Regions from separate parts of the Limnomicrobium aquaticum genome, predicted to be linked through region 1. Evidence: predicted binding sites of a transcription regulator. Region 1 holds the regulator's gene; each other region holds the start of a gene.
What was found. Region 1 encodes PhoB, which activates phosphate uptake and scavenging genes when phosphate is short. Its sites were predicted from a motif close to TGTCATNNANCTGTCAT; they were not measured.
Positions count from the first base shown of each region.

Region 2: the regulator PhoB is predicted to act here: its motif matches at 1,427-1,443, upstream of ABID16_RS04090 (UDP-2,3-diacylglucosamine diphosphatase).
Region 3: the regulator PhoB is predicted to act here: its motif matches at 5,718-5,734, upstream of ABID16_RS02030 (BtaA family protein).
Region 4: the regulator PhoB is predicted to act here: its motif matches at 5,455-5,471, upstream of pstS (phosphate ABC transporter substrate-binding protein PstS).

Region 1 is NZ_JBEPMB010000002.1:306,946-314,612, forward strand. Features, by position in the region: gene ABID16_RS10105 (coiled-coil domain-containing protein) at 78-1,964, shown strand; gene ABID16_RS10110 (GcrA family cell cycle regulator) at 2,403-2,930, shown strand; gene ABID16_RS10115 (CsbD family protein) at 3,034-3,225, opposite strand; gene phoB (phosphate regulon transcriptional regulator PhoB) at 3,388-4,071, opposite strand; gene phoU (phosphate signaling complex protein PhoU) at 4,087-4,797, opposite strand; gene phoR (phosphate regulon sensor histidine kinase PhoR) at 4,999-6,249, opposite strand; gene ppk2 (polyphosphate kinase 2) at 6,380-7,258, shown strand; gene ABID16_RS10140 (aspartate aminotransferase family protein) at 7,419-7,667, shown strand, end outside.
Region 2 is NZ_JBEPMB010000001.1:817,336-825,002, reverse strand. Features, by position in the region: gene ABID16_RS04095 (GNAT family N-acetyltransferase) at 84-536, shown strand; gene ABID16_RS04090 (UDP-2,3-diacylglucosamine diphosphatase) at 541-1,374, opposite strand; gene ABID16_RS04085 (NADP-dependent malic enzyme) at 1,566-3,887, shown strand; gene ABID16_RS04080 (helix-turn-helix transcriptional regulator) at 3,958-4,722, shown strand; gene ABID16_RS04075 (acyl-homoserine-lactone synthase) at 4,844-5,488, shown strand; gene ABID16_RS04070 (DUF2865 domain-containing protein) at 5,656-6,771, shown strand; gene ABID16_RS04065 (DMT family transporter) at 6,777-7,667, opposite strand, start outside.
Region 3 is NZ_JBEPMB010000001.1:403,508-411,174, forward strand. Features, by position in the region: gene ABID16_RS02005 (methyl-accepting chemotaxis protein) at 1-472, shown strand, start outside; gene ABID16_RS02010 (LysE family translocator) at 651-1,283, shown strand; gene ABID16_RS02015 (transglycosylase SLT domain-containing protein) at 1,427-2,392, shown strand; gene ABID16_RS02020 (serine hydrolase domain-containing protein) at 2,562-3,932, opposite strand; gene ABID16_RS02025 (putative bifunctional diguanylate cyclase/phosphodiesterase) at 4,059-5,633, opposite strand; gene ABID16_RS02030 (BtaA family protein) at 5,790-7,037, shown strand; gene ABID16_RS02035 (class I SAM-dependent methyltransferase) at 7,088-7,667, shown strand, end outside.
Region 4 is NZ_JBEPMB010000004.1:159,545-167,211, reverse strand. Features, by position in the region: gene epmA (EF-P lysine aminoacylase EpmA) at 1-208, shown strand, start outside; gene ABID16_RS14365 (lysine-2,3-aminomutase-like protein) at 205-1,245, shown strand; gene pstB (phosphate ABC transporter ATP-binding protein PstB) at 1,544-2,371, opposite strand; gene pstA (phosphate ABC transporter permease PstA) at 2,405-3,256, opposite strand; gene pstC (phosphate ABC transporter permease subunit PstC) at 3,267-4,238, opposite strand; gene pstS (phosphate ABC transporter substrate-binding protein PstS) at 4,314-5,342, opposite strand; gene ABID16_RS14340 (GNAT family N-acetyltransferase) at 5,705-6,292, opposite strand; gene odc2 (ornithine/lysine decarboxylase) at 6,523-7,656, opposite strand.

The DNA of each region.
Region 1 (7,667 bases):
CTATATATATTTCGCGCGGGCGGGGGCTGCCGCAGACGGTCGGACAAGACCGCGAGGCGCTGTAGGAGCAGAAGCATTTGAGTCTGGAAACGGCCATCAGAAAGGCTCTTGAACGGGTCGGCCCCGGTGCTGATCCGGAGCAGCGCGCTCGCGTCTATCAGTCCGCGCGTCTGGCTCTGGAAAACGGGATGCGTCAGCAGAACATCACGGATGCCGCGATCGCCGCCGAACAGCGCCGCCAGCTTGAGGCGGCGATCAACCGCGTCGAGCGGGACGCCAAGCTCGATTACATGGAGCACGAGGCCAAGCAGCGCGCAGTCCGCGAGGCCGCCGAGCGTGAGGAGCGGGGCAGGCGCGAACTGCAAATGGCAGAGCAGGCCCGCATGGAGGCCGAACTGGCGCGCGAACGCAACGAGCAGGCGCGCGTTCAGGCCGAGCGTGACGCCGAGATGCGCCGCCGCCGCGAAGAGATCGATCGCGAGCGCATCGCCCGCGAAATGGAATATGAGGCGGCGCAGCGCGCGCTGCGCGATCGCATTGCCGCCCGTGAGCAGGCTGCCCGCGAACGCGCACTTGCCGAGCGCGAGCAGATGCTCGCCGCAGAGCGCGAGGAAGAAGAGGCGCGCCGCGCGGCTGACGACGCCCGACGCCACGCCGCCGAGCAGGCCGAACGCGAGGCGGAAGCCCGGCGCCGCGCATTGGAAGAGCAGGCGGAGCGCGAGGAAGCCATTCGTGCCCAGGCCGAACGGGAACGGCTTGCCCGCGAACAGGCCGCGCGCGAATTTGCCGAGCGGCAGGCAGCCGAGCGCGAACGCGAGGCGCAGGAACGCGAACGGCTGGCGCGCGAAGAATCCGAACGCCAGGCAGCCGAGCAGGAGCGCGAGAGGCGGGAGCGGGATCGCTTTGTCCGCGAAGAGGCAGAGCGTCGCGTTGCAGAAGAAACCGCGCGCCGCGCCGAAGAAGCCGATCTTGCCCGCCGTGCTGAAGCGGCCGCGACAGGCGCGCTTCGCCCCCCGCTAGCTGAGGCTGAAACACGCGCGGCGGCTGCCGCAATTGGCGGGATGACGCGTCGTGAGATCGTGGGGCAGGGCGCGGAGCCGTCCATCGATGACGCGCCTGCCGTGGAGATCGAGCGGACGGGACGTCAGCGCGACCCTGTTTTCGACATCATTCCCGAGGTGGAGGATCGTGGAGAGCGGCGCGCGCCGGCCTTCGATATCGAGGTGTCGCAGCCGCCCTATGTCGCTGACGAAGCCGAACCCGAGCCGGAAGTCATTCATTTGCCGCCCGAGCGTGCGATCAAGCCGCGCCGGAAGAGCCGCTGGAAGGCGCGCGCCTTCGCATTGGTGACATTCGCCGCATTCGGAGCCGCAGGCTGGTGGTGGGTGCAAAGCACGGGCCTCAACCTTCCAAAAGCCGTTCGCGATGGTTCCGTTCCCAACCCGCCGCCCACGGCCAAGGCCGAGGATTTTGACGGCGCGAAGCAATTGAAGTCGCTTTCCCGCCAGGGCGGATTTGGCGATGAATGGACGAAGCTCTTCGAAGCTGGCAAATCGAAATCCTTCTCCGTCGGTTCACAGGCTTCCGCCAAGGTCGAGCAGAGCGGTTCCGGCCCCTATCTCGCCATCACCTCTGCCGCGCCTGGTATTGACGGCTCGGTATCCATAGAACTTCCGCAATCGGTCATAACATCGATGCAGGGCAAGACATCCAACATTGCCCTGATGCTGGAAGGCGGCGACAAGCCGGTTCAGGTCACTGTGGAGTGCGAGTTCGGCGGGCTGGGCAATTGTGGCCGCCATCGCTTTCTCCTGTCGCAGAACAAGACCGACTTGATGTTCGATGTGGTGGTCAAGGGTGGCAACCCTGCTGAAGGCCCCGGCAGGCTGGTGATCAATGCGGGCGCTGGCGGCGAGGGCAACACGGCCAGGCTCTTCTCTATCCACGTGCTGCCGGGCGGCTGATCGACTTACAATTGTGGCGATCTGCTCTCATTTCCCGCTTGACGGCGGGATTTTTCTGTCGAGAGCGATGCGATTTTTGGGGGCTGACTCAACGGGATTACACCTTCCGTTACGGCAGGCAAAGTCGCACCGAAATCCTCAATCCGATTCCTGAAATCTTTTTATTTACAAAGACTTATAAAATAGACAGCTGGCAGTGCGTCTGGCGGGAGTGTTGCCAAAATCCCATCAAGTTGGGGAAAAGCGCGGAAAGTGATTCTCGTCGATTCCGCCGACTCTTGCCACAGAGTCACCCACCCTTTAGGTTAACAAATAATTACTAGATCGCATGCGGCGGAACTAGTCACCACACTGTAAGCGCGTATCCCGGCAGCGGAACCCCTCCGCGGCCTCGGTGGTGGATTCTGCGAGGCACAAGGAGCGGATTATACGATGACGATGGGCTGGACAGACGAGCGCGTCGAAAGACTGAAGAAATTGTGGTCCGAGGGCTTGAGCGCCAGCCAGATCGCTGCCCAGCTTGGCGGTGTCAGCCGCAACGCGGTCATCGGCAAGGTGCATCGCCTGTGCCTGCCGGGCCGGGCCAAGGCAGGCGGCGCGGCAACTGCGCGTCCGGCCAAGCGCCAGGCTGCTGCAGCAGCGCCGCGTTCGCAGTCTTTCATGCCGCGCACCGTAACCCGCACGGTCACCCGTGCGCAGGGCGCAACCATGCTGAAGGAAGAGGTCGAGACCGAAGTCTATTACGAGACCGAAGTGCAGCCGGCGTCCAACGTGGTCGTGCCGATCTCGCGTCGCCTTGCGCTGACGGAACTGACCGAGCGCACCTGCAAGTGGCCGGTCGGCGATCCGATGAAGGACGACTTCCACTTCTGTGGCAACGACAGCCCGGACAGCTCGCCCTACTGCACCTATCATGCGCGGCTTGCCTACCAGCCGTCCGCCGAGCGCCGCCGCGCCGGCCGCTGATGTCAGACAGACAGCACAAAATGAAACGGGCCCCGAAAGGGGCCCGCTGCGTTTTGGGGGAGGGGGTGGGAACCGGGAGGGAATTCGGTACCGATCCGAGGGATCAGAGACGATCAGTCACGTTCTTAATGGCGTCCTTGGCATTGCCCTTGGCGGTCTGGACCTTGCCCTTGACCTCCTGCGCGGCGCCCTTGGCGCGCATTTCGTCGTCGCCGACAGCCTTACCTACGGCCTGCTTGGCCTTGCCGGCGAGTTCGTTGGCCTTGCCGGAAATCTTGTCAGTCGTGCTGCTCATGAGCGTTTCTCCTTGTATCGGAACAAACACATTCCGTTTGCGTCGGGAGAACGTCTGAACCCGGATCGGGTTCCCGCCACATCGAAAAATAGCGATGTGAAATGCACGAAACAAAGCAAGGCCGCGGCTCATCAAGCCGCGGCCTTGCTTCAAAATAACGTCTCAGCCTTCCATCGAATAGCCCGCACCGCGAACGGTGCGGATGACGTCCGGCATGTTGGAGAAGTTCAGCGCCTTGCGCAGACGGCCGATATGGACGTCAACCGTGCGTTCATCGACATAGATGTCGTGACCCCAGACGCCGTCCAGAAGCTGCGAGCGCGAGAAGACGCGGCCGGGTGACGACATGAAGAATTCCAGCAGGCGGAATTCCGTCGGACCGAGACGAACTTCGCGCGAGCGGCGATGAACGCGATGGCTGTCCCGATCCAGTTCGATATCGCCGCATTTCAACTGCGAGGAAACGACTTCCGGCTTGGCGCGGCGAAGCATCGCCTTGACACGGGCCATCAGCTCCGGCGTGGAAAAGGGCTTCACAACATAGTCGTCAGCCCCGGTCGAGAGACCGCGAATTCGCTCACTTTCCTCGCCGCGCGCCGTCAGCATGATGATCGGCAGCCGCTCGGTCGTCGGTCTGGCGCGCAGGCGCCGGCAAAGTTCGATACCCGGCACGCCCGGCAGCATCCAGTCGAGGATAACGAGATCCGGCACCTGCTCCTGCAAGCGGATATCCGCCTCGTCGCCGCGCAGGATCGTCTCGACCTCGTAGCCTTCGGCTTCCAGATTATAACGGAGGAGGACGCTCAGCGCCTCCTCGTCTTCGACCACCGTGATTTTCGGCTGCATGACGTTCTACCGCTTTCAGCCCTGAACCGTCATCGTGGCGGTGTTGTCGTCCTTTGGGCGCTCGCCGTCGGGCTGTGTGCCGGTCGTCATGTAGTAGATCGTCTCGGCAATGTTCGTGGCATGGTCTCCGATGCGCTCGATGTTCTTGGCGCAGAAGAGAAGATGCGTGCAGGATGTGATGTTGCGCGGATCTTCCATCATGTAGGTCAGAAGCTCGCGGAAGAGCGACGTGTACATTGCGTCGATTTCCTCGTCGCGGTCGCGGATCGACTGCGCCTTCTCGGCCGAGCGCGTCGTGTAGACGTCGAGAACGTCCTTGAGCTGGGCAAGAGCCAGTTCGGAAAGGTGTTCCATGCCGCGGGCCAGCGCGCGCGGAACGCCGCTCTGCTGGACGGCGATGACGCGCTTGGCCGTGTTCTTGCCGAGGTCGCCGACGCGTTCCAGGTCGGAGGCGATGCGGATCGAGCCCATGATTTCGCGCAGGTCGTTGGCGACCGGCTGGCGGCGGGCAATCGTCAGGATCGCCTTGTCAGTGATTTCGCGCTCGGCGGCGTCGAGAATGGCGTCGTCGGAGATCACGCGCTGCGCCAGCGCCGCATCGGCGTTGACCAGTGCGCGAACGGCATCCGCTGCCATCTGCTCGGCCATGCCGCCCATTTCCGCGATCCGGCGGCTGAGAAAACGCAGTTCCTCGTCATAGGCGGTCATAATGTGGGATTGGGTCATGTCGGGCCTCTTCGATCAGCCGTTGCGCGTTCATGCTCGGCCGCACCATGACAATGGCGCGACGCATTCAGTCTGGATGCGCTTTCCTAGCGCCACCCGCCAATGCTTTTATGACACTTTGGCAAAAGATTTGTGACAAATTATACGACTGAATTCACTCGTTTATTTTAAACGTGTGGAGGGCAATGATCATACCTGTCGTCAAAATCTGACCGTGAATACCGATCCCTTGCCCATTTCCGACTTCACGATGAGGCGGGCGCGATGCCGTGTCAGGATATGCTTGACGATGGCAAGCCCCAGCCCGGTTCCTTTTTTGGAACGGCTGGCTTCGACGTTCACACGGTAAAAACGCTCGGTGAGGCGCGGAATATGCTCCTCTGCAATGCCCGGTCCGAAATCGCGGATCGAGACTTCCGCGCCCTGGCCTTTCGTCGCCGGCGTCAGCGTCACCTCGACGCGTTTGCCCTCCTGCCCGTATTTGCAGGCGTTCTGCACGAGGTTTTCGAAGACCTGGATGAGCTCGTCGCGGTCGCCGGCCACGAAGACGGGATCTTGCGGCAGGTCCATGGCGATCTCAATATCGAGCGATGCAGCGAGCGGCTGTAGGGCGTCGCGTACATGGCCGAGCAGCGGCAGCAGGTCCACCCGATCGGAGGGCGCGATATGCGCCTTCAGTTCCAGCCGGGAGAGCGAAAGCAGGTCATCCACCAGTCGGTTCATGCGTTGGACCTGCTCAAGCATGATGCCGAGGAAGCGTTCGCCGGCTTTGGGGTCGTTTTTCGCAGGCCCCTGCAGGGTCTCGATGAAGCCCTGCAGCGAGGCGAGCGGGGTTCTCAGTTCATGGCTGGCATTGGCCACAAAGTCCGAGCGCATGCGTTCGACCACACGCGATTCCGAGATATCGCGGAAAGACAGGATGAAATGCGTCGCCTTTCCGTTCTCGCTCGGCATCGGTGCAACCCGCACCAGATAGACCCGCGTCGAGGGATGGCGCTCCGAATACTCAACCGTGTTCACATTGCCCTTGGCGATCGTCTCGCGCACGCAGTCGAGAATGGCCGGAGAGCGCAACCGCGTCGTGATGTGGGCATTCGCCTCGATTTCGCCGAAAGCCTCGGCGGCAGCCCCGTTCTGGAAAACGATATTCTCGCGCGCATCGATCAGATAAAGCGGCATGTCGATGGCAGACAGCGCGGCGCTGGTCACGCCAATATTGTCCCGGGCCGTCTCGGCAGCGGGCAGCGCCTCGATGACCGGCGCGGCAACCGTTTCGCTTCTGGCGTTACGCGCAGGCTGATAGGCGAGGATCGCCACGGCACCAACGGAAAGCACGAGGGCAACGGCAACTGAATGCATGGCGGCGGCAAAGGCAGCCACGAGGATCAGCAGGCCGGCAAGCAGGGTATAGGGACTTTGCCGCCACCTGATTTTGCCGTCGTCGTCCGTCAATGCCACGCCTTCCTCCCAACACACGCGAATCGCTAATGATGGGAACTTTGTTACGCTTCTATTGTGACATGTTTTTCTTCGCGCGCATCCGCGCTAGGATGAAATAATGTGACAGGAGGAATGGCAGCGTATGGCAGACCAGAAGAGCAGGGCCGTCGAACTCGAATTTGGCGGCAAGAAGCGGGTGTTCGATGTCGACGATCCGCATCTTCCCGAGTGGATCGAGGAGGCGGCGCTCGATTCCGGCGGCTATCCTTACAAGAAGAAGCTGAAGGAAGAAGATTATCAGATCGAGCTCCATTCGCTGCAGAAGGAGCTGGTGAAGGTCCAGTTCTGGCTGCAGAAGACCGGAAAGCGCGTGATGTCCGTCTTCGAGGGGCGCGATGCCGCCGGCAAGGGCGGCTCGATTGCGGCGACGCTTGCCTACATGAACCCTCGCTCCGCCCGCGTCGTGGCGCTGACCAAGCCGACCGAGACCGAGCGCGGCCAATGGTATTTCCAGCGCTATGTCAGCCACTTCCCGACCGCCGGCGAATTCGTCGCCTTCGACCGCTCCTGGTATAACCGCGCCGGCGTCGAGCCCGTCATGGGCTTCTGCACGGAGGACGAATACAAGGCCTTTCTCAAGGCAACGCCCGACTTCGAGCGGCTGATCGTCAATGACGGGACCTATCTTTTCAAGTTCTGGCTCAATATCGGCCGAGAAATGCAGCTGAAGCGCTTTCACGACCGCCGCCACGATCCGCTCAAGGTCTGGAAGCTCTCCGACATGGACATTGCCGCGCTCACCAAATGGGACGATTATTCCAAGGCGCGCGACAAGATGCTGAAGGAAACACACACCAAGCACGCGCCCTGGACGGTCATCCGCGCCAACGACAAGCGCCGCGCCCGGTTGAACCTTATCCGCCACATCCTCCATTCGCTGGATTATGATGGCAAGGAAAAGCAGGCCATCGGCGAGATCGACAACGAGATCCTCGACGGACCGGAACTGCTGAAGGACTGACGACAAGGCCGCTCCTCCTTCCAACCGCGGGGGAGGGGCGATGCCGCCAACCGCCTGCATTTGTTGACAATGACGGGCGAAGCCGCAATAGTACACGCGCCGCTGTCGAAGCGGCATTTTTTATTCCCGTCGTTGACTGGACCTGAAGGAGAGACGCGCCATGGCCGAAGCCACGCCGCTTTATGACAGTTATTCCCGTGCGCCGCTCCGTTTCGAGCGCGGCGAGGGCGTCTGGCTCATTGCGGAAAACGGCGAGCGATATCTCGATTTCGCAGCCGGCGTGGCGGTGAATTCGCTGGGCCATTCGCATCCCCATCTGGTCGAGACGCTGAAGGCCCAGGCCGAAAAGCTCTGGCACACGTCGAACCTCTATGAGGCTCCGGGCCAGGAAAGGCTCGCCAGCCGCCTC
Region 2 (7,667 bases), on a different contig from region 1:
GCGCTCATGAACTAGCAGCATGTTGAATTGGACGGATAAATTCAGCCGCAATAGCCTCTCTCATCCATTTGAGGAGAACGCACTTGTCCGCCGAAGTCACCATCCGTCCCATCACCCGAGAAGATCACGACATCTGGATGCCGCTCTGGAAGGGCTATCAGCGCTTCTACAAGACCGATATTCCCGACGAGACCAGCGCCATCACCTGGCGCCGCTTCCTCGATCCGGATGAACCGATGTTTGCCGCCCTCGCCTTCATCGACGGGCGCGCAGTCGGCATCGTGCATTACATCTTCCACCGCTCGTGCTGGACGCCCGGTGACTATGTCTATCTGCAGGATCTCTATGTCGGCGAAGCCTCACGCGGCGGCGGCATCGGCCGCAAGCTCATCGAATTCGTCTACGAAGACGCCATAGCCAAGGGAGCCTCGCGCGTCCACTGGCTGACGCATGAAACGAATACGGACGCGATGAAGCTGTATGACCGCATCGCATCGAAATCCGGCTTCATCCAGTATCGGCAGATGTTCGCCTGACCGATTAAGCTGCTTCAGCTTCCGCTGCCTGGGCCTTTTCGCCGCGCACTGCGAGCTGAAGAACCTTGGGCTTCGGAACGATCTCCGATGCCGGCGTCCAGTGGATGAGTTCCATCGTCCCGTCGAAATGCTCGACCACCGCCGTGCAGCTTTCCACCCAGTCGCCCGTGTTGATGTAGCGGATACCCTCGATATCCTCCATCACCGCGTGGTGAATGTGGCCGCAGACGACGCCATCCACCTTGTGGCGACGGGCTTCTTCGGCGACAAAGTGCTGGAATTCGCCGATAAAGTTGACGGCATGCTTGACCTGCAGCTTCGCCCAGGCCGAGAACGACCAGTAAGGCAGGCCGAGGCGGCGGCGCACGGCGGCCAGACCGCGATTGACGAGGATGGCCGCGTCATAGGCCCAGTCGCCGAGATAGGCGAGCAGGCGGTAGTTGCGCACGACGATGTCGAATTCGTCGCCATGGATGACGAGATATTTCTTGCCGTCGGCGGCTTCGTGAATCCAGTTCAGCGCCACTTCGATGCCGCCGAAATGCATACCCGGAAAATCGCGCAGGAATTCGTCGTGATTGCCCGGCACATAGATGATGCGGGCGCCCTTGCGCGCCTTGCGCAGGAGCTTCTGCACGACGTCGTTGCAGCTCTGCGGCCAGTGCCAGCTGCGCTTCAGCCGCCAGCCGTCGATGATGTCACCGACCAGAATATAGGTTTCCGCCTCGTGATAGCGCATGAAGTCGATGAGAAAGTCCGCCTTGGCCGCCTTCGAGCCCAGATGGACGTCGGAAATGAAGATGGTGCGGAATGTCCTTGCTTCGGGTTCGACGCTCATCGTCTCAGCCTTTCATCGCTGCGCGTGTCATAGTTCTCAAAACCAGACTCGTGTTTCAGGATGATGACAGAGCGGGCCGCGCCCGCCGGGTGTCATAAAATTGCGACAGTTGCCACAAAGGACTCCCGCCGACGAACAATTGGTGTATGGAAGATTCCGACACCAAAAAGACCACCGGAGGCTGGCAGAGCATGGATTCGCTTGATGACAACAAGGCGCAGGGCGCGCCGCAAACGGCAGACCTCGACGCGCAGGCGCTGTTTTATCATCGCTATCCCCGCCCCGGTAAAATGGAAATCACGGCGACCAAGCCGCTTGGCAACCAGCGCGACCTTGCGCTCGCCTATTCGCCGGGCGTCGCTGCTCCCTGCCTCGCCATCAAGGACGATCCGGCCACGGCCGCCTTCTATACGGCGCGCTCCAACCTCGTCGCCGTGGTCTCGAACGGCACAGCCGTTCTGGGTCTCGGCAATATCGGCGCGCTGGCCTCCAAGCCCGTGATGGAAGGCAAGGCCGTCCTCTTCAAGAAATTCGCCGGCATCGACGTCTTCGACATCGAAATCAACGCGCCCGCCGTGGAAGACATGGTCAAGGTTGTCTCCGCGCTCGAACCCACCTTCGGCGGCATCAACCTCGAGGATATCAAGGCGCCGGAATGTTTCGAGGTCGAGCGTCAGCTGCGCGAGATCATGGACATCCCGGTCTTCCACGACGACCAGCACGGCACCGCCATCATCGTCGCCGCTGCCGTCCTTAATGGTCTGGAACTCGCCGGCAAGGACATCGCCACCGTCAAGATCGTCGCCTCCGGCGCCGGTGCCGCAGCGCTCGCCTGTCTCAACCTGCTGGTCGCGCTCGGCGCACGACGCGAGAACATCTGGGTCCACGACCTCGAAGGTCTCGTCTACAAGGGCCGCGAAGTCCTGATGGACGAGTGGAAGTCGGTCTACGCTCAAGACAGCGACAAGCGCACGCTGGCCGATTCCATCGGCGGTGCCGACATCTTCCTCGGCCTGTCCGCCGCCGGCGTCCTGAAGCCCGAACTGCTGGCACAGATGGCCGAAAAGCCGCTGATCATGGCGCTCGCCAACCCGAACCCGGAAATCATGCCGAACCTCGCCCGCGAGGCGCGCCCGGATGCCATGATCTGCACCGGCCGCTCGGACTTCCCCAACCAGGTCAACAACGTCCTCTGCTTCCCCTATATCTTCCGCGGCGCGCTCGATTGCGGCGCCCGGACGATCAACGAGGAAATGAAGCTGGCGGCTGTGCGCGCCATCGCGTCGCTTGCCCGCGAGGAGCCCTCGGATGTCGCCGCCCGCGCCTATTCCGGCGAGACTCCGGTCTTCGGGCCCGAATATCTCATCCCCTCGCCCTTCGACCAGCGTCTCATCCTGCGCATTGCCCCCTGCGTCGCCAAGGCTGCCGCCGAGACCGGCGTCGCAACGCGCCCGATCCAGGATTTCGACGCCTATATGGACGAGCTGAACCGCTTCGTCTTCCGCTCGGGCTTCATCATGAAGCCGCTCTTCACCGCCGCGAAGACGGCAGCCAAGAAGCGCGTCATCTTCGCAGAAGGTGAAGACGAACGCGTGCTGCGCGCCGCCCAGGTCCTGCTGGAAGAAGGCATTGCCAAGCCGATCCTCATCGGCCGTCCCTCGATCCTGCAGACGCGCCTCGAACGCTTCGGCCTGAAGATCCGACCTGATGTCGATTTCGAGGTCGTGAACCCCGAATCCGACCGCCGCTATCGCGACTATGTCGATGAGTATTTCGCCCATGTCGGCCGCAGCGGCGTCACCCCGGAAGCCGCCCGCACGATCGTGCGTACGAATTCGACCGTCATCTCCGCGCTCGCCGTCAAGCGGGGCGATGCGGATGCGCTGATCTGTGGGCTCGAAGGCCGCTATGACCGGCATCTCCGCGACGTCAAACAGATCATCGGCAAGAAGCCGGGCGTCATCGACTTCTCAGGCCTCAGCCTCCTGATCTCGCAGCGCGGCGCGACCTTCTTCACCGACACATACGTGACCTACAATCCAAGCGCCGAAGAGATTGCAGAAATGACGATCATGGCGGCGCGCGAAATCCGCCGCTTCGGCATCAAGCCGCGTGCAGCTCTCGTCTCGCATTCGAATTTCGGTTCGCGCGATTCCGAATCCGCCCGCAAGATGCGCCGCGCCACCCAGCTCGTGCGCGAACAGGCACCCGATCTGGAGGCCGACGGCGAAATGCATGGCGATTCCGCGATCTCGGAAATCCTGCGCAAGCGTGTCATGCCCGATACGACGCTCTCGGGCGAAGCAAACCTCATTGTCTTCCCGACGCTGGACGCCGCCAACATCACGCTCGGCATCGTCAAGACCATGACCGACAGCCTGCATGTAGGCCCGATCCTGCTGGGCGCAGCCATGCCCGCCCACATCCTCACACCGTCCGTCACCTCGCGCGGCGTGGTCAACATGGCGACGCTCGCCGTCGTCGAGGCATCGCATCCGGAAGGCGGTCTCTGAGAGCTGAGAACAGCGCGCAGTTGCCAAGGGCCCGGCCTTTGTTTATCCCGTAGATTTTTAGGGATAGATCATGCCGGGCCTGTCAGGCTACCTTACGCTCCTGGACACGCTTGCGGTGACACCGGTATCGGACCCGCAACCCTTTCTGACGGCGCTTCTGGAAGCCTACGATCTCACGCATATTCTCTACGCCGATCTCGAGCGGCAGGGTGAGATGCTTCGTCCACTCAAGCTCATTCATGATGCAAATCCCCAACTGGAACGCCTGATCGGGACGAAGGGGACGGCTGCACTCGAACCTGTTTTTACGGGCCTTGCGACCATTCTCGGCCCATCGGAAATCGACCGGCGGCACCTCTTCGAAACCGTACCCGGCAGCCGTGACGGCTTCGCTGCCGCCGGTCTCGACCAAAGAATGCTTGTCTTTCCGCTTGCGCCGTCACGGCCGGGTCTGGCCTTTTTCGCCTGCACAATCAATGAGAAGCTGTCGAACGAAAGGGCGACGACCGTCTTGTTGCGCGATCTTGCCGCGCTCGCCGGTCTCTTCCACGCAAAGCAACTGGCAACATCCGGCATTGCGCCCCCGCCTTCGCCGACAAACCACTCGAAGCCCCACCTGACGAACCGGGAACGGGAGGTGTTGCAATGGGTCGCGGACGGAAAAACCTACTGGGAGATCGCACGCATTCTCGACATTTCGGAGCGCACGGTGCGGCACTTCATGGCGCGGTCTCGGGAAAAACTGGAGGCGGTTTCCAACAAGCAGGCCGTCGCCAAAGCGGTGGTCGGCGGGCTGATCGCCGTCCGGCAGGTTCGATCTTCAGCACCATCTTAATTGCGCCGCCCGAAACACATACAACCAAAGTTTCAATATTTAAAGTTGTCTATACAGACAATATGCACGCCTTGAGGGTTGTGATGAATTTCTCCGGTCGATGACCTTCCGGAGAACTCCCTTGATCGAAATTTTTTCAGGCCTCGAGCGCCATTTCCGACCCCAGGCACTCGCGCCGATGTTCCAGTTGCGCAAGCGGGTCTTTCACGACCTGCTAGGATGGGACGTTACGGTGCGTGGCGACGTGGAAATTGACCAATATGACGACGTCAATCCGATTTATGTCCTGTCCTACACGCCGGGCACCCGCCACCTGCGCGGCGCACTCCGGCTCCTGCCGACGCTGGGGCCGAACATGCTCGACGACACCTTTCCATCGCTCCTTGGCGGGCGGGCCGCCATCCGGCGGACTGATATCTGGGAATCGAGCCGCTTCTGCATCGATCCCGAGATTTCGCAGGACCGCGCTTCCAATCAGGTGACGGTGGCAGCCGCCGAACTCATGTGTGCGGTGGGGGAACTCGGCCTTGCCTCCGGCATCCGCCAGATCGTCACCGTTACGGATGTCTTCCTGGAGCGCATGTTCCGCCGCATGGGCTGCCCCGGCACACGCATCGGCGAACCGCAGAAGATCGGCAGCGTGCACGCCGTCGCCGTCAGCTGGGATGTGGACGACCGGCTGCTTGCCGACATGAAGGCAATCGCCGGAATTTCGGGCGCGCTCTTGGCCACGCCGCCCGAAATGCGCATAGCAGCGGCGGCCTGAAACAAAGAGCGGCTCCCGGCATTGTTAAGCACAAAAGCACGTGGCGATTGCGACCTCGGGCCGATTGGCCCACAATATGGGTTCTCATCACATGCATTGTCTGACCCACGGGAGCCGCCAACTTGGTTTGGTCCACAAGACTTAGTCAACGAATTTGCGCGGGCGCGATGACCCTCCTGGCGGGTCTTGCCGTGGCCGGACATGCCGGCGCGACCTCCATATGCGGTTCGATCCGCATGGAGCTGAACACGGATGTGGAAACGATCGGCAACACGCGGGAAACCCGCGTCTACCAGCAGGCCATCTCGCGCCAGCAAAACGAGATAGACCGTGTGCAGCGCGACCTCCGGCGCTTCGGATGCACCTCGGGCAGCTTTCTGGTCTTCGGCGGCCAGAATGCCCAGACCTGCGACATGCTGAGCGGGACGCTGGACCGCATGTATGACAACCTCGCGGAACTTCAGAACCACGATATCCCCATTGTCACCCGGTCGATGAGCCCGGCTCGCCGCGCGAAACTCCTGGACGCACTGGAGCGCAATGGCTGCAACGACGTGCCCGATACGCCGCATGCATCCCGTGACACGTCCCCACCAGAGCCGGCAAGCTACGATCCGCAGCGGCGTCAGGAGCAACGTCCGCCGGGCATCCGCAATCTCGGTGGCGGCGACCGCGGAGGCAATCTGCAGACGGTGTGCGTGCGCACCTGCGACGGTGGCTTCTTTCCAGTCTCCACCAACACCAGCCCCGCAAGTTTCGAGCGCGACGCACAGGTCTGCTCGATGATGTGTCCGGGCGTGGAAACGGAACTCTTCTATCACGGCCTCGGCACCCAGGAGATGTCGGAGATGGTCTCGGCCAGCGGCGGCATGCCCTACCGGGAAGAGCCCTATGCCTTCCAGTTCCGCAGTTCTGCCCGCAAGCCGGACAAGTCCTGCAGCTGCAATTTCTCCGCCTATTACCGCGAGATGATGAAACGGGAAGCCGCAAAGGCGAGCGGCGCGGAGATCGCCCCGCAGGGAAATTCCCTGGCTGAACCTGTTCCAAAGCCCGAAGAGCCGTATTCCTCGATCCTGAAACTCGATACGAAGAGGCCCGACGCCGAAACCCCGCCCAAACCGGCGCCAAAGCCCGCGGCTAAGACAGAAGCCGCGCCCGAGCCGGGACCGGCCCTGCCCTACGATCCCTCGAAGGCAAACGTCCGCAAGGTCGGCCCGCAATTCTTGCCCGGCAAGGATACGACAATGGACCTCCGGCACCCGAAGGATGCGACGGCAAACTGACCTGCTCAGGCTGACGACGCATCGATGCGGCCCCGGAGCTTTGCATGCAGGCTCGGAATGGAGAGTGCCAGCATAAGAAGCAGGGCTGCGGCAGCCGACAGCCAAGTCAGCCTGTCTCCAAACAGAAGTCCACCAAGAACTGCCGCAAACACGAGAGAAATATAGTTTGCGAATGCAACAGTCGTGGCGCCGAAATCCCGGATAATCTTCAGATAGATCAGCAGGGCCACGCCCTCGCCCAGCGAAATCGACATGACCGCGGGTATGTTGCGACCGACCTCCGCCAGCTCCCCGAGAGAACCCGACACCGCAAATCCGAGCAGTGCCGCTACCGATAGGACCAAAGCCTGCGCCTGCCCCACATGGATCGCATCCGCCGACTTGGGCCAGCGCGACGCCACGAACACGGTGTTGGCCGCATAAAACACGGGCACGCCAAAAGCAGGCAGGAGGAAGACCCAATCGAAATGCGGCACCGATCCGGAAAAACCCGTGTCGAAGGCCACGAGAAGCGCGACACAGAAACCGAGTCCGATGGTCAGCAGCTTAATCGCCGTCACGCGCTCCGTACCGGTGGCCGCCGCAAGCGCAAGGGTGATCACCGGCATGGTGGAAATGATGACGACAAACACGAAAACCGGCAGTCTGGGCGCAACGACGCCTTCCAGGATAAAGGGCATCACGAACCCCAGAATGCCGTCGATGATGTAAAATGTGATGGTCGCTCGATCGAGTGGCGGCCATGAGGCGCGGATAAGCGCGATCGTCGAGAAGACAATGGCCATCCCAATGATTGAAGCGGAAACTGTTACTTGCGTCGAAATTCCGGCGAGGCTTGCCTCCTTGATCGCGACGATCCGGAAGCTCCATAGAAAGCCCAGCAGAATGAGAAGGCC
Region 3 (7,667 bases), on a different contig from region 1:
GGCGCTGAATGCCGGCGTCGAGGCCGCGCGGGCAGGGGATGCCGGAAAGGGCTTCGCCGTGGTGGCTCAGGAAGTTCGTGAACTCGCCCAGCGCTCCGCCGCTGCCGCAAAGGAAATCAAGGGCCTGATCCAGAATTCCTCGCTCGAAGTCGAGGGCGGCGTGACGCTGGTTCGCGATGCCGGCGACGCGCTGCAGAAGATCGGCAGCTTTATCGTGGACATCAACGCGCATATGGACGCCATCGCCACCTCGGCGAAGGAACAGTCCGTCGGTCTCCATGAGGTCAACACCGCCGTCAACAGCATGGACCAGACGACTCAGCAAAATGCGGCCATGGTGGAGCAGTCGACGGCGGCCTCGTCGTCGCTGGCGCAGGAAGCGATCCGTCTGCGTGATCTTGTCGGCCGTTTCCAGTTCCACGATGCGGCAAACCGGCACAGGATGATGGGAGCCGTGGCGTCTGCCGCCTGATGCTTGCGCTCCATCAACCTCCTGCAATCTGGCAGCCCCGGCGTCTTTCATGGAGGCCGGGGCGCTTTTCGTTCGTCAAGATGCGCGAAACGCGGCGTTGACAGCGCGGGGAAATGGTGGCTTCACTTTTCGCTCATGAACGCCGCCCCATGAGGCGGTCGGTGGTTGGGAGGCAATCATGTCCGTTGAAACCTGGCTGGCATTCGCGGCGGCTGCCGCGGTGATCTTGGTGATTCCGGGGCCAACGATCCTTCTGGTCGTGTCCTATTCGCTGGGCTACGGGCGCAAGACTGCGGCGGTCACGGCGTCGGGCGTTGCACTTGGCGATTTTGTCGCCATGACGGCCTCCATGCTGGGGCTGGGTGCATTGCTTGCCACCTCCGCCGACCTCTTCACGGTGCTGCGCTGGATCGGCGGCGCTTACCTGATCTATCTCGGCATCAAGCTGTGGCGGGCGCCGATCCAGACGGGCCCCATCAGCGACAACGACAATCTGCCGGAGCGCAAGGGCTATCGCATCTTCGTTCACGCCTTCATGGTGACGGCGCTGAACCCCAAGAGCATCATCTTTTTCGTATCCTTCGTACCGCAGTTTATCGACCGCAATGCGGACTTCCTGCCGCAGATGGCGGTGATGGAGGCGACCTTCGTCACTCTTGCCACATTGAACGCGCTGGGTTATGCGTTCCTGGCTGACCGCGCCCGCAGCCTCATCCGTAAGGCTTCGGTGCAGAAGACGGTCAATCGCACGGGTGGTGCCATGCTGATCTCGGCTGGCACCGTGACGGCCATTTACAGCCGCGCCGCTTGAGGCCTCCGGGAGGTCTTGGTAAGCCCATGGCGAAATTTCGCCACAAGTATAACACGAATTTGCCTTATTCGTGGTTAAGAGAGAGTTATCGGAGCGGTCACAAACTTGTGATCGACCGTGGGATCAACGGGGAACATGACCGCGTGATTTTGAAGAAGACCGTCAAAACCGGCCTTGCGGCTACAGGTGTACTCTCAGCGCTCTTTGCAGCAGGGTGTACGTCAGTCGCCCAGACACCGGTCGATCAGCTGATGTCGGAACAGATTGTTGTTCCCTCGGCGAAGCCCGGAACGCAGATCGCAGGCATTCCGTCGGCAGACGATATTCAGGCCATGGCGCAGATGGAGACCGAAGTCGCCAATGCCCGCGCCAAGGCGATGGAAGAAAAGCGCATCGCAGCGGCCGCTGCCGCTGCTGCAGCCCGCGAACAGGCAGCCCTTTGCGCCGCCGGGGCTGCGAATACGGCTAAGGCGACCGCAGCAGGCGCTCCGGCTGCCAAAGGTGCTCCCGCCGTCAACTGCCCGGCCAAGGCCGGTGATCCGGTAACGGCTGCCGCCGAAAAGGCCGGCCCGACCGTTGAACTTGCGGAAGCCGTGAATACACCTGCCACGAGCGTTAATTCCTCGCTCGCCTATGCTGCTCCGCCGTTGCCGGCGAGCAGCGATGCGTTTGCTGCTCAGACCGAGGCCATGCAGGGCTCGGGTATCGTGATGGCGAGCGCACCGGCCTCGATGACGATCGCGATGGCCGCTCCAGACGCCAATAACGGCCGAATAAACCTGCTGATTTCGAAATACGCTTCCATGTATGGTGTACCGGAAACGCTGGTTCATCGCGTTGCCAAGCGCGAAAGCACCTATAATCCGCGGGCGCAGCATCGCGGCAATTACGGCCTCATGCAGATCCGCTACAACACCGCCAAGAGCCTCGGCTATGACGGTGCGCCGACGGGTCTGCTCGATGCGGAAACCAATCTGAAATATGCCGTGAAATACCTGCGCGGCGCCTGGATCGTCGCCGGCAAGAACGAGAAGGCCGCCGACTGGCTGTATCGCACCGGCTATTATTACGACGCCAAGCGCAAGGGCCTGCTGGACGATATCCAGTAAGCTGCTATCTCTTTGTTTTCATGCAATTCCGGACGCGAAACCGGTTTCCACTTTCGCTGGAATTGCTCAAGCGCAAATGAATGAACGATCAAGGCCCCGGACTGATGAAGTCCGGGGCCTTTTTGCGTTCGGGGTGTTGGCGAGGTCTGAAAGCCCTCGCTCCTTGGTATCAATCCTTCAGCTTGCCGGCGATGGCGGCAAGCAGCGTCTGCGGCCGATAGCCAAGCCGTCCCGGCGTGAGGCCCATACGAACGACGACAAGGTCGCGCGAGGGAACGACGGCGACGGTCTGCCCGTCATGACCCTGCAGCCAGTACGTGTCGGCCGGCACGCCGAACGAGGCATTCGGTTCTTCGCCGGGGCCGGTCAGCCAGCCCTGCATCTGCGTATAGACGCCATCCGAGGTGGAATTCGCGGTGCGCATCATCTTCATGAAGTCTTCGCTGACGAGGCGCGTTCCGCTCCAGATACCGTCCTGCAGCAGGAACTGGCCGATGCGGGCCCAATCGCGCGCCGAGGCATAGAGATAGGAGCCGGAGGCGAAGGTGTCGGTCTGGTCGACTTCCAGAACGGCGGACTGCATGCCGAGCGGGTTGAACAGTTCCTTGCGGGGGAAGGCCAGCGCCGCTGCCTTGTCCGGCATCTTGTTCATCCAGTAGCGCGCGATGGCAATGGATGTGCCGGTCGAATAGTTGAACTGCGTATCCGGTTTGGCAACGAGCGGCTGGGAGATGGTGAACTTCGCCATGTCCGGCTGCAGATAGAGCATGCGCGTGACGTCGGACACGTCGCCATAGTCTTCGTTGAAGGCAAGGCCGCTCTGCATGGCGGCGAGGCTCTTCAGGCTGATGTCCTTGCGGTCGTCTTTTGCCCATTCAGGGAAGAGGTTCTTGTCGTCGAAGGAGAGGAGACCCATCTGCGCGGCACGGCCGGCGAGAATGGCATTGACCGTCTTCGTCATCGACCAGCCGATCAGCGGGGTCTTGTCGTCAAAGCCGGGACCGTAGGTCTCGGCGACGATCTTGCCGTGGTGAACGACGACAATGGCGCGCATGCCGGGGCCTCGCAGCGTCTCGTCGGACAGGAGACCTGAGAGCGCGGGATCGAAGCTCGCCCCGGCATGATTGCCGGTTGGCCATTCCACATTGGCGTCGGGGGCTGTGGGTTGCGGTAGAGCGGGGAGCGCGGTCGGCGCAATCGCCTCATCCGCAAGATTCGTGCAGCCATAGCCTGGGCGATAGACAGAGCTGCGCGGAGCAGCATAGCCGAGAAGGCGCGCGGTCACCTTGCCCTTGTCCTTGTCGACATCGAGCATGACGGCCTTGAGGATCGGGTTGCCGGGCGCCTGTACGTCGTCGGCTAGCACTTTCTGTGCATCGCGGCCGGCAAGGAAGACATTGGTGCAGGCAATCTTGGCGGCGTAGCTGTCTCCGACCTGGAGGAGTTCCGGCGGCGCGACGCGGATGGTGATCAGGAATGCAATGACGGCGGCCACGAGTGCGCCGAAGAACCATTTCAACAGCTTGAAGACGATACGCATGGAGCCTCCCGCAGCCGGTGTTTTCGTGCGCGCGGCCGCGCGCCATTCGTTGATGGCTGCAGGTCCAGAATGAACAGCATAGATGTCGGCTTGTCCATCGCTGAACAATGTCTATGAGGAAATCTTTCAGGCCCGGCGCGGTGCCTCCTCGGCTCTGCGTGCCGCGATGAATTCGGCGACCCCCGAGGCGGGGATGGGCGTTGACGACAGATAACCCTGTACCTGCGAGGCGCCCCTGTGCCGGACGAAATCGATCGTATTGCCCCTGTCCTGCGGGCTGTTGGCGTTGGCGTTGGCGACCTTGAGTGCCGCACCAAACTCCATCATCGCGTCCAAAAGGCCCGCACCGTCGGCATCGGTCAGAACGCTTTGCGTCAGCGACCGCTCGAGCTTCAGCCCATCCACGTCCATCTTGATGACCTGATTGAGCGCATGAAGGGAGACGCCAAAATCGTGCAATGTCACCCGGATGCCCAGGGCATGAAGCTGCGCCAGGCGTTCCCGCACGCGCTCCATTCCGAGAGCAATCACGTTTTCGGAAAGCTCGACCGTCAGCCGTTGCGGGGGAAGGCCGGATTTGTCCAGACAGCGCACCAGATAGGCAGGGAAGTTGTCGTCCTCGAACTTTGCCTTGGAAACGGCCACGGAGACAGCGACCTGGTCAGGCCAGCTTGCCGCGTCGATGCATGCGGCGTTGAGCACCCAGGCGTCGATCTTGCGCATCAGGCCGCATCGCTCCGCAGCGGGAAGAAACCGCTCTGCCGCCATGAGCCCCTTCTGCGGATGCAGCCAGCGCAGGAGCGCTTCCATGGCAACGACCCGGCCATCGCCGGAGGCCAGGATCGGCTGAAACTCCAGCATGAATTCGCCCTTCGAGATCGCGCTGGCGAGATCGCGTTCCATTTCCAGGCGGCTGAGCGAAGCTTCCGCGAGGACCCTGTCATAGAACATGCAGGCCGAGCTCGGACGATCCTTGGCGCTGTAAAGCGCGAGATCCGCGCGCTGCATGACGTCCTCAATCGGCTCGGCGGCGCGCGAGGCTTCCGAAATTCCGATACTGACCCCGACTTCGACCGTGCCTTCCGCGAGGCTGACGGGTTCGCAGATCAGGTTTGCGATCGCCTCGCCGAGCCCGGACAATTGATCCCGGCTGGCGGCTGCCCGCACGAATATCGCGAATTCGTCCCCGCCCAGCCGAAAGACTGTGAGATTGTCATGGGCGGCCTCGAACGAACGCAGTCTGGCCGCGATCTCGATGAGCAGCTGGTCGCCGGCCTGATGACCCTTCGTATCGTTGACCAGCTTGAACTTGTCGAGGTCGAGAAGCATCAGTGCATAGGTGTCGCCCTCGGCGGCAATCCGGCGCGCCGTGCTGTGGAAGGCGGCGCGGTTCTTCAGACCCGTCAGATGATCGTGAAGCGCATCGTGCAGCAGGCGCTGCTCCTGCTGGCGGCGCGCCTCTTCAACCTCCTGCTGCCGCCGGCGGTTGCGCGCGAACTGCAGCGCGACGAGCCCCATCCAGGCCGGCATGGCCGCGAGCGTAAACTGCGAGGGGTTGGCCGATGCCCAGCTCAGAAACGAGCCGTCGTAGCCTGTATATCTGGCAATGAAGAAAAACGATGCAGGTAAAACCGCACCCACTGCCGAACCAACGAAAACATAACGTTGCTCAATTTTCGGCAGAAACGAATTTAACATCATGTTAAACGCTCCTGGTCTGTGCGCGGACTCTAGGGCCATTCACGTTAACAGCTCGTTATCCAGGGCGGTTAATGGCGGGTAAAGGGTCATCAAACTGTAGCGAATCGTGACTATGACTGCGCCCGCTTTGAAGGATTTCAGTGGGGTTCAGCGCCGATGACGGGTATCGCTCCGATTACCGGATACTTAAAGAATACAAGGCTCAAATCGGCCTTCATCAGACACCGTGCGCTGAGCGGCAAAGGGTTGTCGGAACGCCTTTTCGGGCTCATGTTTTCAGGGCTGGTTTATCCACAGATTTGGGAAGACCCGGCGGTCGATATCGAGGCCATGCGGCTGGAGCCGCACCACAGCATCGTCACCATCGGTTCGGGCGGCTGCAACATGCTCGCCTATCTCGCCGAAGGTCCGGCGCAGATCGACGTGGTTGACCTCAATCACCATCACGTGGCGCTCAACCGGCTGAAGCTTGCCGCCTTCGAGACACTGCCGTCCTATGCCGATGTCCGCCGCATGTTCGCCGAGCCGGGCAATGCCGCCAATTCGGATGCATTCGACCGCTTCATCGCGTCCGGCCTCGACAACGAGACCTTCCAGTACTGGAACGGCCGCGACAAGCTCGGTCGCCGCCGGATTTCGACCTTCGACCGCAATATCTATCGAACCGGCCTTCTCGGCCGCTTCATCGGGGCAGGGCATCTGGCTGCGCGCCTGCATGGCAAGAGTTTCGACCGCCTGATGGCGGCCCGCACGCTTCAAGAGCAGCGCGACATCTTCGACCGCGAAATCGCGCCGATGTTCGACAGTGCGCTGGTTCGCTGGATCACTAGCCGCAAGAGCTCGCTCTTCGGTCTCGGCATTCCGCCGCAGCAATATGATGAACTGGCCGGTAGCAGTGCGTCGGGCCATGTCGCCGATGTGTTGCGCGAGCGGCTGGAAAAGCTCGCCTGCGGCTTTCCGCTCAAGGACAATTACTTCGCCTGGCAGGCCTTCTCACGCCGCTATCCGAAAACCCATGAGGGCAGCCTGCCGCTCTATCTGCATCCTGACAATTTCTCGAAGATCCGCGCCAATACGCGACGGGTCGAGGTCCATCACAAGAGCTTCACAGAGCTCCTGAAGCAGAAGCACGCGGGCTCGGTCGATCGGTTTGTCCTGCTCGATGCGCAGGACTGGATGACGGCGGGGCAGCTCAACGAGCTCTGGACCGAGATCAACCGGGCGGCTGCCCCCGGTGCGCGGGTGATCTTCCGTACCGCCGCCGTGGCAAGCCCGCTGGAGGCCAAACTTGATCCGCGGACGCTGGATGTCTGGGACTATCTGCCAGATCTCTCGAATGAAATGCTGGCTCGCGATCGCTCGGCGATCTATGGCGGCTTCCATGTCTACAGGAAAGCATCGTGACAGTTCTCGATACAACCGGCATTGCCGTTGACACTGAACATGCCGCGCGCATGGACAGCATGTACCGCACCCAGCGCCACATCTACGATCTGACGCGGAAATACTATCTGCTCGGCCGCGACCGGACGATCCGGCATCTCGCCGCAAAGCCCGGCCAGAGCATTCTGGAACTCGGCTGCGGCACGGGGCGCAATCTCGCGCTTGCCGGCGCGCTCTATCCCGGATGCCGGCTCTACGGGCTGGATATTTCGGAGGAAATGCTGATCTCGGCGCGTGCCAAGCTGCCCTCCGACACGGTGCTGAAGGCGGGCGACGCTTCGGACTTCTCGGCTGAGGAGCTGGGTCGTCCGGGCTTCGACCGGATCATGATTTCCTATGCGCTGTCGATGATCCCGGCCTGGGAAGCAACGATCGATGCGGCAGTCGATGCGCTCAATCCGGGCGGCGAGCTGCACATCGTCGATTTCGGCCAGCAGGAGCGTTTGCCCGGCTGGTTTCGGCGGATGCTGAAGGCGTGGCTGGCAAGGTTCCATGTCGATCCGCGCAGGGATCTCGATTCCGTCGTTGCGGCGGTTGCCAGACGCCATGGTTGCGCGTCGCAGTTCCGGCCGCTCTACCGCGGCTATGCCT
Region 4 (7,667 bases), on a different contig from region 1:
GCGCCGGCGCTTCGAGATGGAAATGGCGGAGAAGGCCCGCATCTATGGTGAGCGCTATCCGCTGGATGAGGATTTTCTGGACGCGCTGGCGATCATGCCCGACGCGAGCGGCATCGCGCTCGGCTTCGACCGGCTGGCCATGCTCGCAACCGGCGCGCGGCGGATCGAGGATGTCATCTGGACGACGGTCGCGGAGTACGCGCCATGATCAAGGCCGGCGTTTCGCTGAACTCGCTGGACGATCTGGCACTCGCCGGTCTCGTCACGCCGTCGCCTGCCCTTGAGGCGGTGGCGGCGCGCTATGCCGTTGCTGTGACGCCGGAAATGGCGGCGCTGATCGAGCGCACCGGAGCGGACAGCGCCATGGCGCGGCAATTCATCCCCGACGCGCGCGAACTCGACACCCTGCCGGAGGAAAGCGCCGACCCGATTTCCGACAGGCGCTTCACGCCCGTCGAAGGCGTCGTGCATCGCTACCCGGATCGGGTTCTCCTGAAGGCCGTGCATGTCTGCCCGGTCTATTGCCGCTTCTGCTTCCGCCGCGAAATGGTCGGCCCCACGGGTGACGGGCTGCTGGTGGCCGAGAAGCTGGACGCGGCACTCGCCTATATCCGTGAACATGAGGAGATCTGGGAAGTCATCCTGACAGGCGGCGACCCGCTCGTGCTCTCGCCCCGCCGGCTGGAGCGGCTGCTGGAACCGCTGAGCAAGATCGATCATGTCAAGGTCATCCGCATCCATTCGCGCGTGCCGCTGGTCGATCCAGAGCGGATTTCCGGCGAGCTGATCGCGTTACTCAGGGCTACGGGCAAGACCATCTATGTGGCGCTCCACGCCAATCATGCAGACGAGTTTACCAACGCGGGCCGCAGGGCATGCGCACGGCTCACCGACGCCGGCATCGCCATGGTCAGCCAGTCGGTGCTGCTCAAGGGCGTCAACGACGATGCGGAGGTTCTGGCGCAACTGATGCGGACCTTCGTCGAAAACCGCATCAAGCCCTATTACCTCCACCATCCGGACCTTGCACCCGGAACCGGGCATTTTCGTCTGACGGTCGAGGAAGGCCAGACGCTAGTGGCATCCTTGCGCGGCCGGCTTTCCGGCCTCTGCCAGCCGCATTACGTGCTGGATATTCCGGGCGGCCACGGCAAGGCCTATGTGAATGCGGCCGAGCATACGGTGGACGAGAGCGGGCTTGCCGTCACCGATTTTCGCGGCGGGCGGCATCGGTATCCGGGGTAAGGCACGACGGTCACTCTACCTCCCCTTGTGGGGAGGGTTGGGGAGGGGTCTTTTTCCGTTTGCTCGGCGCCTTTGGCAAAGTCCCCCTCTGGCTGCCGCCATCTCCCCCACAAGGGGGGAGACGGATGTAGCGCCGCCTCTGGCAATCTCCCCTCTTGCGGGGCAGATGTCCGGCAGGACAGAGGCGGGGCTACAATCACCGACAGGCACCGCGACAAGACTCTGCCACAAACAAAAACCGGCGGGTCGCCTCCAGACAACCCGCCGGCAGGAACGCGAACGTTCCGGATCGGTCCACTCAGCCAAAGCGGCCGGTGATGTAGTCGCTCGTGCGCTGCTGGCTCGGCGCGCTGAAGAGCTTGTCGGTACTGTCGAATTCAACCAGTTCGCCGAGATACATGAAGGCGGTGTACTGCGAAGTACGAGCTGCCTGCTGCATGTTATGCGTCACGATGGCGATGCAATACTGCGAACGGAGCGATTCGATCAACTCCTCAATCTTCGCGGTCGAGATCGGGTCGAGCGCAGAGGCCGGCTCGTCAAGCAGCAGGACCGACGGCTTGACGGCAATCGCGCGGGCGATGCAGAGGCGCTGCTGCTGACCGCCAGACAGGCCGAGGCCCGACTGGTTGATCTTGTCCTTCACTTCGGTCCACAGGGCGGCTTCCGTGAGGGCGGCTTCGACGCGGTCATTCATTTCCGACTTCGAGATCTTCTCGTAAAGGCGGATGCCGAAAGCGATGTTTTCATAGATCGACATCGGGAACGGCGTCGGCTTCTGGAACACCATGCCAACCTTGGCGCGCAGGTTGTTGAGATCGACGTCCTTGGAAAGGATGTTCTTGCCATCGAGCAGGATTTCGCCCTCGACCTTCTGGCCCGGATAGAGATCGTACATGCGGTTGAAGGTGCGCAGCAGGGTGGACTTGCCGCAGCCCGACGGGCCGATGAAGGCGGTGACCGTCTTGTCGCGGATCTTCATGTTGACGTTCTTCAGAACGCGATGGCCGTTCTGGTAGGTGAAATCCAGGTTCTTGACTTCAACCTTGACCGGCATTTCGAGATCGGCCGGACCAAAGGAGCCACCACGGTTCTGGATGACGCTCTGGGAATTCATATCGGTCATGTTCATAATTCCAGTCCTATCGTTGCGTCCGCGTCACTGGCGGCGGCCGCCCATCAGGCGGGCAATGATGTTGATGGCGAGGATCGCGACGGTGATGATGAGTGCGCCAGCCCAGGCCAGACGCTTCAGATCCTCACCCGGATCGGCGGCAAGAGTATTGATCGCAACAGGCAGCGTGGCAATCGGTCCGGTGAAGCCGGCATTCATGAACTTGGAATAGCCGGCCGTGAAGAGAAGCGGCGCCGTTTCACCGCTGATACGGGCAACGGCGAGCAGGATGCCGGTGAGGATACCGGTCCAGGCGGACCTGTATATGACGTGGGTCATCGACTTCCAGCGCGGCGCACCGAGGGCTGCGGTTGCTTCGCGCAATGCATTCGGCACCAGCAGCAACATGTCCTGCGTCGTGCGGTTGACGACAGGCAGCGCGATCAGAGCCAGCGCCGCAATACCGGCAATGGCCGAGTTGCCGCGCATCGGCACGACGATGGCCCCATAGACGAACACGCCGATGATGATCGAAGGTGCGGAAAGCAGGATGTCGTTGATGAACTTCGCGACTTCTGCCAGCTTCGAGCCGTTGGCGTACTCAATCAGATAGGTTCCGGCGAGAATGCCGATCGGGGCGGCAATCAGGATGGCGAAGAAGGTCACCATGGCCGTGCCGTACATCGCGTTGAGCAGACCGCCACGCGAGCCTTCGGCCGGAATGCTCATCGTGAAGACGTCGAGGCTGAGCGACGAAACACCGTGGAACAGCAGCGTGCCGAGGATGATGGCGAGGAAAAACATGCCGAGGCCGGCGGCGACGACGGAGAGCGTCATCATCAGGCGGTTACGCCCGTAACGCCGCGACATGATGTTTTGACGAATGGTATCTTCCATGGGTCAATCCTCAGAAGGAGTCAGAGCGGCCGATCATCCACTTCGCCAGCGCAAGTACGCAGAACGACAGGATGAAGAGCAGGAGACCAAGGGCAATCAGGCTTGAAAGCTGCAACCCGTCGGCTTCACCGAACGTGTTGGCGATCTGCGCGGAGATCGTGGTCGAGGGCGAGATGATGGAGGCCTGAAGGCGCGTGACCGAACCGACCACGAATGTCACGGCCATGGTTTCGCCGAGCGCACGCCCGAGACCGAGCATGACGCCGCCGACGAGACCGCGGCGGGTATAGGGGATCAGGATGTTGCGGGCCACTTCCCAGGTCGTCATGCCCATGCCGTAGGCGGACTCACGCAGCATCGGCGGAACGGTCAGGAAGACGTCGCGGGTGATGGCGGTGATGAAGGGCAGGACCATGATGGCGAGCACGAGGCTGGCAGTCAGAAGGCCCACGCCCGGTGCCGGCGGCTGGAACAGATAGCCGATGACCGGAACCTGGCCGATCGTCGCGATCAGGAAGGGCAAAATGTAAAGCTGCATCAGCGGCACGAGCACGAAGAGGCCCACGATACCGTAGATGATGGAAGGAACGCCGGCGAGCAGCTCAATGGCCGTCCCGATCGGGCGGCGCAGCGGACCGGGGCAAAGCTCCGTCAGGAAGATGGCAATGCCGAAGGAGATCGGCACGGCAATGAGCATGGCGATCAGAGAGCTGATCAGCGTGCCCATAACGGCGGGAACGGCACCGAACTTCTCGGTGGGCGCACTCCAGACCGTGCCCCAAAGGAAGGACAACCCATAAGTCTGGAACGTCGGCAGAGCGTCGATCACGAGAACGACAAGAATGGCGAGCAGCATCAGAACGACGAGTGCGGCCGATGCCAGTGTCATGAAGAAGAAAATACGGTCCTGTAGCTTGAAGGTTTTCGTGATGGCAGCAACATCCACCCTCGAAAAATCAGCCCCGTTTGTCGCATCGACCATTCTGCAACCCCTGTCCCGGTCATGAAAAGCGGACAGAGATTATCTCTGTCCGCCAATTTTGCGCCGTAGCGCCTATTACTTCGTGCCGAAGTCCTTCTTCCAGGATTCCATCACAACCTTGGAGACGGAGTCCGGGATAGCAACGTAGTTGAGCGAGGTTGCGTCCTTCTGGCCCTTTTCATAGGCCCACTTGAAGAAGTCGAGCGCGCCATCGTTCAGAGCCTTGTCGGCCGGCTGCTTGTAGAGAACAACCCAAGTCGAAGCGGCGATCGGCCAGGTGTTGTCGCCCGGCTGGTTGGTGACGATGACGTTGAAGTTCTTCGCGCCCTTCCAGTCAGCGTTGGCAGCAGCAGCAGTGAAGGTGTCGAGCTTCGGCTCAACAACCTTGCCGGCAGCGTTCTTCATCTTCGAGAAGCCCATCTTGTTGGCAACAACGTAGGAGTACTCGACGTAGGAGATCGAGCCGGCAGTCTGGGCAACCGTCGTGGAGACGCCTTCAGAGCCCTTGGCGCCGAAGCCGACCGGCCACTGAACGGCCGTGTCCGAACCAACCTTTTCCTTCCACTCCGGCGATACCTTCGAGAGGTAGTTCGTGAAGTTGAAGGTCGTGCCCGAACCGTCAGCGCGGTAAACGACGGAGATCGGCGTGGACGGCAGCTTGGCATCGGGGTTCAGCTTCTTGAGAGCAGCGTCGTCCCACTTGGTGATCTTGCCAAGGAAGATGCCGGAAAGCGTCTCGCCGTCGAAGACCAGTTCGCCCGGCTTTACGCCGTCGATGTTATAGGTGACGACGATGCCGCCGGAGATCATCGGGAACTGCGCAAGGCCGTTCTTCTCGAGATCGCCATCGCTCATCGGCTTGTCGGTTGCGCCGAAGACAACAGTCTTGGCCAGCAGCTGCTTGATGCCGGCGCCCGAACCGACCGACTGGTAGTTCACGGTGTTGCTCGTGGCAGCCTTGTAGCCTTCAGCCCACTTGGACAGAACCGGGTTGATGAAGCTCGAGCCTGCGCCGGTGATGTCGGCAGCCAGCGATGCGCCGGCAAGCGTGAGGCTAAGAGCGGCAGCAGCAGCGCCAGCTGCGAATTTGCGGATGAGGTTCACGGCAGTTCTCCCTGTACGTGATGGTAATTCCTTTTAGGCCGCCCCCCTCTCATAAGGACCACGGCTTCGGGGGTTCATTAGGCTCCAGGAGTTACGCTTATGTGACACTTGTATGAAGGATATATGACAGCCCAAATCGGGCCGCAGGCGTGGCCAGGAAAAGCAAATGTTATCAAATGATTAACTATAATCGCGCCAACGCGGCGGCGTGACCGGCGCCGGCGCCTATTACGACAGGCATTGTAACAATGCCGTTGCAATGCAGAAGAGTCTCACACTCGGGGCACTACGGCGCCCCTGCGGACGCAAAAATGCCGGCCCCTTTCAGAGCCGGCATAATCAGACGCATGACCTCGGACGGTTCAGGCCGCCTTCTTGATCGGGGCAACCGAAAGCCTGCGGCCGCAAGGGACAAGAACGCCTGCAGCGCCCTTGAGCCAGCCGTCTTCCAGCTCCAGCGCGAGAAAGCGCGAGCGCTCGAAAGGGCCCGGCATCATCAGCGTCGAGGTCTTGTCGGAAAAGAAACCGAACCGCTCATAGTAAGGCGCATCGCCAACAAGCAGGATCGCCCCATGGCCGAGCCGGCGGGCTTCGAAGATGGAAGCACGCATCAGCGCCGCACCAATGCCATTGCCCTCATGAGCGGCATCGACGGCCAGCGGGCCAAGCAGCAGCGCGGGAAGCGGCGCGCCGCCCGGGGTGATGCCAGCATGGACGTTCCACAGACGCACGGTGCCGATAACATGGCCGGCGCGGTCGCGGGCAACGAAAGCCAGGCCCTCAGCCGGCAGACGGCCACGGCGAATTTTCTCGGACGACTTCTTGCGGCGGTTCGGGCCCATGGCGGCATCCAGAAGACGCTCGCGCGCGACGACATCGCCGGCAGCTTCCGGCTCGATGGTGAATTCAGGCGCGTTTTTCGCGCGGAGGACGTCAAGAACAAGGGCCATCGTGGCCTCCCGAACTTCAATACCGCTCAATGCGGCCCGGATATCTTGGGGTGAATGCCGCGCCCCGGAAAGGGCGACGGCGTCAGGTCCTTATCGACCGATCTGCTTCCAAACCTTTATCAATTCAGCCTGGAACCCGTTTTAGCCGACCGTGTCTGAACGGCAGATGAAGGTTTTGTGACGGTTTCGCGGCGGGATTGAAGCGTCCCGGACCAGCCGGGACGGATCGATCAGATGCAGTAGGACTTCAGCGGCTCGAAACCGTTGAAGGCGACGGCCGAGTAGGTCGTCGTATAGGCGCCCGTGCCTTCGATCAGCACCTCGTCACCGATGGTGAGCGAAAGCGGCAGCGGATACATGTTCTTCTCGTACATGACATCCGCGGAATCACAGGTCGGGCCAGCCAGAACGCAAAGGCCCATGTCGTCCGCATCGCGCTCCGTGCGGATCGGATAACGGATGGCTTCGTCCATCGTTTCCGCCAGACCGCCGAACTTGCCGATGTCGAGGAAGACCCAGCGATGCTCGTCATTGTCCGACTTCTTCGAGATCAGAACCACTTCCGACTTGATCACGCCCGCATTGCCGACCATGCCGCGGCCCGGCTCGATGATGGTCATCGGGATCCGGTTGCCGAAATGCCTGGAGAGCGATGCGAAGATCGCCTGACCGTAGGCCTGCGCCGTCGGCACGTCCTTCAGGTACTTCGTCGGGAAGCCGCCGCCCATGTTGACCATCTTCAGCTCGATGCCCTGCTTGGCGAGCGACACGAAGACGCGCTTGGCGTCTGCGAGTGCGGCATCCCAGGCGTCGACCTTGGTCATCTGCGAACCGACATGGAACGAGACGCCGAAGGATTCGAGACCCAGCTGATGCGCATAGACGAGCACGTCGACGGCCATCTGCGGCACGCAGCCGAACTTGCGCGACAGCGGCCATTCCGCGCCTTCGCCATTGGTCAGCACGCGGCAAAAGACGCGGGCGCCGGGAGCGGCACGCGCAATCTTCTCGACTTCCTCGTGGCTGTCGACCGCAAAGAGGTTGACGCCGAGCGCATGGGCGCGGGCGACGTCGCGTTCTTTCTTGATCGTGTTACCGAAGGAAATACGGGCAGCCGTCGCGCCGGCGTCGAGCGCCATTTCGATCTCAGCGACGGACGCGCAATCGAAATTGGAACCGAGGCCTGCGAGCAGACGCAGCACTTCCGGAGCGGGGTTCGCCTTGACCGCATAATAGATATGGCTGTCCGGCAGGGCATGACGAAATGCCTTGAAATTGCCGGCGACGACATCGAGATCGACGACGAGGCACGGACCTTCCGGCTGGCGGGTCTTGAAAAAGTCGAGGATGCGCTGCGAGGTCATGGCGGGTCTCC